2 regions of the Dyadobacter chenwenxiniae genome follow, and region 1 is predicted to be linked to the other one. Evidence: riboswitches for the same ligand, from Rfam matches in the RefSeq annotation. Region 1 holds a riboswitch; the other holds the start of a gene.

Region 1 (4,426 bases):
TCCGTAAATGTTGAAATCCTTCTTAACGCCTTTGCTGTAATAATATTGATGATCGTTTTCAACGTTTCCGGCGTTCCGTGCCCAGATGATGCGTCCGTAATGGTCGCCGTCATAATGGTTATAGCCACCGCCGAAGCTGGCAGTCAGCTTTTTGAAAGAATTGTATTCCAATGAAAAAGTGGAGCCGTAAAAGTAATTATCCAGCCAGCGGCGACGGATCAGATCCGTGCTGGTAAGCGTATCCTGGCCGATTACGACATTGGGTAAATTATAATTGCTGTATTCATCACCTACTCGCGATTGCTCATAATAACCCAGTCCGCGTACAAGAAATGCATTGAGATTAAAGATCCATTTATCGCTCAGATTATGCGAGGAAACAATCTGATAATGATCCTGACGGTAATTGTCCACCTCGTTTTTGTAAGTGTAGGAATTGTAAGTCCGGTTATCCGATTCCAGCAGGTTTTGCGCATCTTTTTCGCTCAAACCATTCCGATCAATGTAACTCAAAATCCCTTCGCGATCACCGCGTAACTTGGCTTCCGGCACGCCGTTCCAGGATTGGTAAGTCCGCTCGTTTCCGGAAAACACATTCACCCGCACAAAGCTCTTTTTACCAAAAAATCCACCCGACAAATAATAAGAATGCAATTCCGAAGAAGCCCGGTCCACATAACCATCCGACGAAACACGCGACAGCCTTGCGTCAAACGTAAATTTATCCTTAATCAGCCCGGAACCGACTTTTAATGTGTTTTTGAACGTGTTGAAAGACCCGTAAGAATTGTTCAATTCGGCGTAAGCTTCCTGCCGGAAAGCATTGGTGTTAATGTTCACCGTTGCCCCAAAAGCGCCTGACCCATTTGTTGAAGTGCCTACGCCGCGTTGAATCTGAATGCTACTAACCGAAGAAGCGAAATCCGGCATATTCACCCAAAAAACGCCCTGACTTTCCGCATCGTTATACGGAATGCCGTTCACTGTCACATTGATGCGCGTTGCATCCGAGCCGCGTATACGAATGCCCGAGTAACCCACACCCGCGCCTGCATCACTCGTGCTCACGAGCGAAGGCGTGAAGTTGAGCAGAACGGGTAAATCTTGTCCAAGGTTTTGTTTGTCAATGGCTTCCGCTGTGACCGTGCTGTATGCCATAGCGGATTTGTCATTGGCGCGGGTTGCATTAATGATGACTTCATCGGCTTGGAAAGTGCTCTTGTTAAGCTTGATTTCCAGTTGGCTTTCAGAAGAAATGGGCAGTTTCAAGGTTTGATAGCCAATGTAGGAGACTTCCAATGTGGAAATATTCTCAGAAATGTTGCGCAGATTGAAATTCCCCGCGCCATCGGTTTGCGTGCCGCGGATATCGCTGGCTTTAATGGTCGCTCCGGGCAATGCTTTTCCATCTTCCGCGTCCGTAACACGGCCGGAAATGGATCGTTGTGCAAACGCAGAACTGAATGGTAATGTGCTGATTATGAATATAAACAGATAGGTAGTAACGTTTCGCATTGCGATTTTTTGGTTACAACAGGCAGGGGCCACCTATCAAATGGTTGCTTTTTCTCTCCCTACGCCGGCATTACCCGGATCAGGTCATATGGGTTTGATCTCAGCCCGTTCGGTAGGGCACCCCTTGAGATTATGCTGCAAAGCTACGCCGGATCAGCGGATGATTCAAGCTTTGTTAAATTATTGTTGTCTTTCTAACCACTTTTCCGGACTCTGACTTGTATGGAAATGCTTATTAAAGACTCTTTTCAATTTCATCCATAGCTGTGTCAAAGTCAATCGCTTCCTCAGGATTTTTCTTGAAGCTTACTAACCTGTCTGAAACAATATCTTTATGCCATTGCAGAACGTTGTCTGTTTCCTCATGTTCAATGTCGGCATTCAATGCGTTCCATTCTGTAATCGGAATGTAAACACCTATTGTAACACCTTGGCTGTCTGAAATATATTGGAGTTTCATAAGCTTTGCTTTATTTGTAAGAATCATCTTTTGTCCAAAGTAATGACTCCGGTCTTTTACAAACATAAACATTTAAAAGTGAAGGGGCGATTGGCTCAATCTCTGAAACTTCACCTTCTTTTCCTTATTTTTACATAACATACAAAACCAACCTGACTACATTAAATTTAACAATGGCTAACTATACAGACACAATTGAAATGAATGCTTCGCAGCAGGCGATGGAGCTGGAATATCGCTATGGGGCGCATAATTATAAGCCGATGCCGGTGGTTCTGGAACGTGGGCTGGGCGTGCATGTCTGGGATGTGGAGGGTAAGCAATATCTGGATTTCTTGTCTGCATATAGTGCGGTCAGTCAGGGGGCATTGCCATCCGAAAATAATTGACGCAATGATCGCGCAGGCGCAAAAGCTAACGTTGACTTCCCGGGCTTTTTATAATGATAAGCTTGGGGAATGTGAAAAGTCTTTGTGAATATTTTGGTTTTGATAAAGTCCTTATGATGAATTCCGGTGTGGAAGGCGGGGAAACTGCTTTGAAACTGACGCGGAAATGGGCTTATAAAGTAAAGGGAATTGAGCCGGACAAAGCCAAAACGGTTTACGCTTCGGGCAACTTCTGGGGAAGAACATTGGCAGCGATTTCCGCTTCTACAGACCCTTCCAGCACAAATGACTACGGACCGTTTTTACCTGGTTTTGAAATAATCCCTTTCGACGACCTGGAAGCTCTGGAAAATGCCTTCAAAGCCGATCCCAACATTGCAGGCTTTATGGTGGAACCGATTCAGGGCGAAGCTGGTGTTGTGGTTCCAAAAGAAGGTTATCTCAAAGGCGTCCGGGAGCTTTGTACCCAATACAATGTGCTCTTTATCGCCGACGAAGTGCAAACGGGCATCGGGCGCACAGGAAAGCGTCTTGCGTGCGACTGGGAAGGTGTTAAACCGGACATTCTGGTTTTGGGAAAAGCCCTTTCCGGCGGCGTAATGCCTGTTTCGGCTGCATTCGCGGATGATGAAGTGATGCTGACCATTGCACCCGGCGAGCACGGCTCCACATACGGGGGAAATCCTTTGGCCTGTGCGGTTACGGTTGCTGCATTGCAAGTGGTTATAGACGAAAATCTGGCTGAAAATGCGGAAACAATGGGTCAGCTTTTCAGAAATAGAATGCGTGATTTACAAAAACAATGTTCTCTTATTGAGGTCGTTAGAGGAAAGGGTTTGTTGAATGCAATCGTAATTAATGATACTGAAGACAGCCACACCGCAATGGATCTTTGTTACAAAATGATGGAAAAAGGATTGCTGTGTAAACCAACGCACGGAAACAAGATCCGGTTTGCGCCGCCTTTGGTCATTAACGAAGAACAGATGAACCAGGCATGTGATATTATTGAGCAGGTATTTTTAGCAAATGCGTAGCCGTTTATGAAAATAAAACTATTACTGGCCATTCTTTCCATCAGCGCGGCAGTGCTTTCATGCAAAGAGAAAAATGTAGACCCTGCCACTGACACGGAAACCAATCAATGGATCTACGAAAATATGAAATACTGGTATTACTGGAATGATAACATGACCACGAAGCCAGATTATTCCAAAGAGCCCGCCTCATTTTTCGAGTCGTTGCTTTACAGATATGACGCTGCATTACGTCCCGATGGCGACCGGTTTTCCTGGATTCAGGAGAGTGCGGAGGAACTGGAAGCGTCCCTGGGAGGTCAATCAAAAGCTTCGGGAATGGAATATAAGCTTACCTACTTCCCGACTGGCAGCCAGAACGTGATCGGCGTCGTGCTTTATGTGCTTCCGGATTCTCCCGCGGCCAAAGCAGGCTTCAAGAGAGGCGATATTTTTAGCAGCGTGAGCGGCCAGAAACTGACGGGCTCCAATTACAGCAAACTCCTTAATTCCCAGGAAAGACTGACTTACACGCTGGCGACTATCAATGCAGAAGGGACTTTGACAGAAGGAACAACAACACGCGACATTACGCCCGTGGTTTTACAGGAAGATCCTGTTTTCTTTGACACAACCTATAACATTGGTACGAATAAAATTGGCTATGTCGTTTACCACCAGTTCATTCCGGAGCCTTACCAAACCAATAACAAGCAGTATGACAAAAAGCTGGACGACATTTTCAACTCGTTCAAGAATGCAAATGTTAATGCGCTGATTGTTGATCTGCGCTATAATCCGGGCGGTTATGTGAGTTCTGCAACGAATCTGGGGAGTTTGATTGCGAAAGCGACCGCCAATGATGTTTTTTATTACAAGGAATACAACACGGAGGTGACGGAAACGAACATGAAGAAATATGGAGAATCCTATTTTTACGACAAGTTTGCCAGCAAAAGTCAGAACATTGGTTCCCAGCTTGACAATGTTGTTTTCTTAGTTTCTTCTCGTTCGGCTTCGGCGAGCGAGCTTTTGATTAATGGGTT
Region 2 (4,426 bases), 3.1 Mb from region 1:
CAAATGCATGGGCACGTGGCCAGGACCTTCGATAATTGTCTGGACATCGTGTTTCCAGGCGATTTTCGTCAGTTCACCCAATGTTTCCAGTTCCGAAAATTGTGCAGCATCATTGGCATCGGCAATGCAACCGGGCCGCAATCCATCGCCAAGTGAAAACGCGACGTCGTAAGCCTTCATAATTTCGCAGATTTTTTCAAAATGCGTGTAAAGGAAATTTTCCTTATGATGCGCCAGACACCATTTGGCCATGATAGAACCGCCTCTCGAAACAATTCCGGTGATCCTTTTGGCAGTAAGCGGAATGTAGCGAAGCAACACCCCGGCATGAATCGTGAAATAATCTACACCTTGTTCAGCCTGTTCAATAAGCGTATCACGGAATAGCTCCCAGGTCAGATCTTCGGCTTTTCCATTCACTTTTTCCAGAGCCTGATAAATCGGAACAGTTCCGATAGGAACCGGCGAATTACGAATAATCCACTCGCGGGTTTCGTGAATGTTCTTGCCTGTGGAAAGGTCCATGATAGTGTCCGCGCCCCAGCGGCAAGCCCAGACGGCTTTTTCAACTTCTTCTTCAATGGTGGATGACACCGCAGAGTTGCCAATGTTGGCATTGATCTTGACCAAAAAGTTGCGTCCAATGATCATCGGCTCGCTTTCCGGGTGGTTAATGTTGACGGGAATCACCGCACGGCCAGCTGCCACTTCCGAGCGCACAAATTCCGGCGTAATGAAATTAACCGGCGTATTGGCTCCAAAACTATGACCGCGATGCTGATGCGCAAGCGAGCTCGCCTTACCATTCAATTCTAATAAATTTTCCTGAATCCGCTGATTCTCGCGGATCGCAATGTATTCCATTTCAGCGGTGATAATGCCTTTTTTAGCATAATGCAACTGGGAAACATTAGCACCCGCTCTGGCACGTAATGGCTTGGTAATGTGTGCAAAACGCAATGCGTTAAGTGACGGATCTGCAAGCCGCTGCTTGCCGTAATCAGAACTGATGCTATCCAATTGCTCCACATCCTGCCGCGCCTTTATCCATTCTGACCGCAATGCAGGCAGTCCTTTTTTAACATCGATTTCCACATTCGGATCGGTAAAAGGGCCGCTCGTATCGTAAACGGTGACCGGCGCGTTTTTTTCTACCTGACCAGCTTTCCCGTGCAAACGCGTGTCGGTCAATGCAATTTCCCGCATAGCCACAGACACATTATACAGGTTGCCTTTTACGTAAATTTTCCGGGAATTTGGAAACGGGTCTGTGGTCACACTGCCGCTTTGTGGCGTTTTCTCAGTTTTCATAAAATGTTGGATTAAGGATAAACAAATGGGGAAGAATGGAGGCTAGCCGCCTTGGGTAGCGGTGATCAGCATCACGCGGTCATACGGCTGCAATGCGTGACCGGCCCATGCCATTTTCGGAATAACAGACTGGTTTACAGCGACTGCGACCCCTTTGATTTGATCAGGAAAAAGAGCAGAAAGTAGTTGCTGGACCGAGAGCGGTTCAGCAAATTCACGTGATTGACCGTTGACGATAATTTCCATTCTGAATTGTGTTTTTGAGAAAAACTTCAGGAATGGACCTTTTTTGGAAAGATACATTGAGATACAATAGCAGTATCTCTTACTTTTCCCTTCGGCAGTACTAACTGCATCAGGTTCAAAGGGTATTATCTCAGTCCGCATATCGGGACACCCCTAAAGTTTAGGCAAAGCTATTCCAAAAAATGTATTATCAAAAATAAACCAAAGAAAACAGTGCTGATTCCAGAATTGGAAGCACTTTTATTTTAAGAATTATCGGCTAACTTTAAGCTCATATTACCAATTATATCGAACCTACGTTATTTTGATGGATCTTATTATCAGAAGCGCTGCTCCTAAGGATTTGCCTTCCTTGTTAGAAATTATTAACCACGCCATTTTAAATACCACCGCCATTTACGATTACGAGCCGCGGAGTTTGGAAGAGCAGAAGGAATGGTTTGAAAAAATGTTCAATGATGGTATGCCTGTCATTGTTGCGGAAAGGGAAGGGAAAGTGATTGGTTATGGTTCCTATAACATCTTCCGTCCCAAAATCGGCTACAAATTTAGTGTCGAGCATTCCATTTATCTGGACGAAAAATCGAGAGGGCTGGGCGTAGGAGGGAAACTTTTAGGCAGTCTGATCCAGCGTGCAAGAGAATCCGGCCTCCACAGCATGATCGCCGGTATCGACGCAACCAACCGTGGCAGCATCGAATTTCACAAGAAATATGGTTTTGTAGAGAAAGGATATTTGAAGGAGGTGGGCTATAAATTTGACCAGTGGCTCGATCTGGTTTTTATGCAGTTGTTGTTGGAGGAGGATTGAGACTAGAGACTTGCTAAGTCTTAAGACTTAGCAAGTCTAGCTTTTTTCAATGCGCCCTTCCAGTCTCCACATAAGTCTCCTCGTCCCCGGTCGGTTTACCTTGCCACCAGGATGCTAATATGGAGCCGGTAATGTTCATTAAGGGACCGAAAATGGCCGGTGCGAGGCCGACGGTGGCCATTTTCCCCATTTCTTTTGCGATGCCTGAGGCGAGGCCTCCATTTTGCATGCCTACTTCTATGGCGATGGTGCGGCAGTCTCTTTCGCTCATTTTAAACAAGCGCCCTGACCAGTAACCCAGCGTGTAACCGGACAAGTTGTGAATAAGCACAAGTAGGAGCAATGTCGGTCCGATTGTGAGGAGGCTATCGCGGCCGGCGGCGGTGATGATGACAATGATGAATGCGATTCCGGCCATGGAAACGATTGGCATGGCGTCGTCCAGCCATTTCGCTTTGCCGCTGAAAAATTTATTGAATAACAGTCCTGCGCCGATTGGAATAATCACCATTTTGATAATGTCCCACATCATATGCAAGGTGTCAATTTGAACAAAAGCTCCTGCTAACGCGCTCATTAGCAACGGTGTTACGATAGGAGCAAGCATTGTAGAAATGGCGGTGATAGTAATCGACAATGCGAGATTTGCTTTGGCCAGATAAGAAATTACATTCGAAGCCATTCCGTTTGGGGAGCAGCCTATGAGGATAATCCCGGCTGCGATTTCGGGTGGGAAGCCGCTTAGGTTTGCCAATGTAAAACCAATCGTTGGCATAATAATAAAATGGCTTACTACGCCGATTAACACGCCTTTTGGCATTTTTACAACACCTACAAAATCGCCGAAGCTCATGGAAGTTCCCATGCCGAACATGATAATCTGGATCAGTGGGGTGATCAGTGCGGCTAGTTTAAAGCCGTTTACTGTCTGGAAATGCTGCGGAAAGTAAAGTGCAGTGGTTACTGCGGCAAAAATGACGGTTGTATAAGTAAAGCCTTTCAGCTTTTCAAAACCCCTGAAACTGACGGCCAGGGCGAGAAAAAATGCAATAAAGAAGGGACCGGCTTGCGGCAGGTTTCCGGAGAATGCGAGGAAAAGCGCAACGAGAAGACACAAACCTGCGACACCAGCGAGTAGCTTGTAAACATTCATATAATTGTGGTTATAATGCTATTGAAAAGAGAGCGCAAAGTGCCCTGGCACTTCCAAAAGAGGTTACCAGGTTCTTTTTTTCATGTATTCATCCAGCTCGGCGCGTTTCATTGGGATTTCTTTCGGGTTACCGTCGAGCCATTTCAGAAAGGCTTCTTTGAGCTGGTCGGTCCATTGGTTGTCGATCTGGCCTGGGGTGAATTTGCCTTCACGGAGCATTTGAAGCGCGAATTTGTCCCTTAATGTAAGGAATTCGGCGGTTAGGATCACTTTTTCGGCCATGTGCGCGGGAATGAAAATCACGCCTTCTTTTTTAGCCAAAACCACATCGCCCGGAAGCACAATGGCGCGGCCAATGCGAATGGGCGTGTTGATGCCGGTCAGGAAAACGTCTTTCAGAAAGGACGGGTCAAAATCTCTGACAAAAGCATTGAAACCTTGAATTTTGGAAAGTCCTTCGAGGTCGCGAACGGAAGCGTCGAAAACCACGCCATTGCCTGATTTGGTGAAAATGGAGGTTCCCAAATTGTCGCCGATCAATGTTCCGCTGGCGATTTTTCCAAAACCGTCTGCCACATAAACGTCACCTTTGGAAAGCTTGTCGATAGGCCAGGAATTGGTGTTTCCTAACATTCCATTCTTGTTGCCGCGGTCCTTTACAAGCTTTTCAACGTCCGGGCGGGAAGGCATAAATTGGGCTGTCAATGCGCGGCCAGTAATGACAATGTCATCTTTTAAAATCTTCCAGTTTCCGTCGAACTGGCAGTTATATCCTTCATTTTGAAGCACAACCCAGGCTTCTTCGATGGAGATATTTTTGGCGCGGGCGATGAGCTCGTCGGGCACTTTCGGGCGGCCGTCAGGAAAACGTTCGCCTTTCCATTCGGAGGTGAGGAAGATCAACT

Evidence for each region. Region 1 has a riboswitch for thiamine pyrophosphate ahead of MUK70_RS25645 (TonB-dependent receptor). Riboswitches for the same ligand answer to the same signal wherever they lie in the genome.
Region 2: another riboswitch for thiamine pyrophosphate. It lies ahead of thiS (sulfur carrier protein ThiS); the one in region 1 lies ahead of MUK70_RS25645 (TonB-dependent receptor).

What each region holds. Positions count from the first base shown of each region.
Region 1 covers NZ_CP094997.1:5,985,408-5,989,833, forward strand. Annotated here, with positions in the region: gene MUK70_RS25645 (TonB-dependent receptor) at 1-1,515, opposite strand, end outside; TPP riboswitch at 1,554-1,650, opposite strand; gene MUK70_RS25650 (hypothetical protein) at 1,751-1,975, opposite strand; partial or broken gene rocD (ornithine--oxo-acid transaminase) at 2,149-3,401, shown strand; gene MUK70_RS25660 (S41 family peptidase) at 3,408-4,426, shown strand, end outside.
Region 2 covers NZ_CP094997.1:2,927,426-2,931,851, reverse strand. Annotated here, with positions in the region: gene thiC (phosphomethylpyrimidine synthase ThiC) at 1-1,311, opposite strand, end outside; gene thiS (sulfur carrier protein ThiS) at 1,354-1,557, opposite strand; TPP riboswitch at 1,627-1,722, opposite strand; gene MUK70_RS12410 (GNAT family N-acetyltransferase) at 1,865-2,368, shown strand; gene MUK70_RS12405 (bile acid:sodium symporter family protein) at 2,415-3,521, opposite strand; gene MUK70_RS12400 (RraA family protein) at 3,585-4,426, opposite strand, start outside.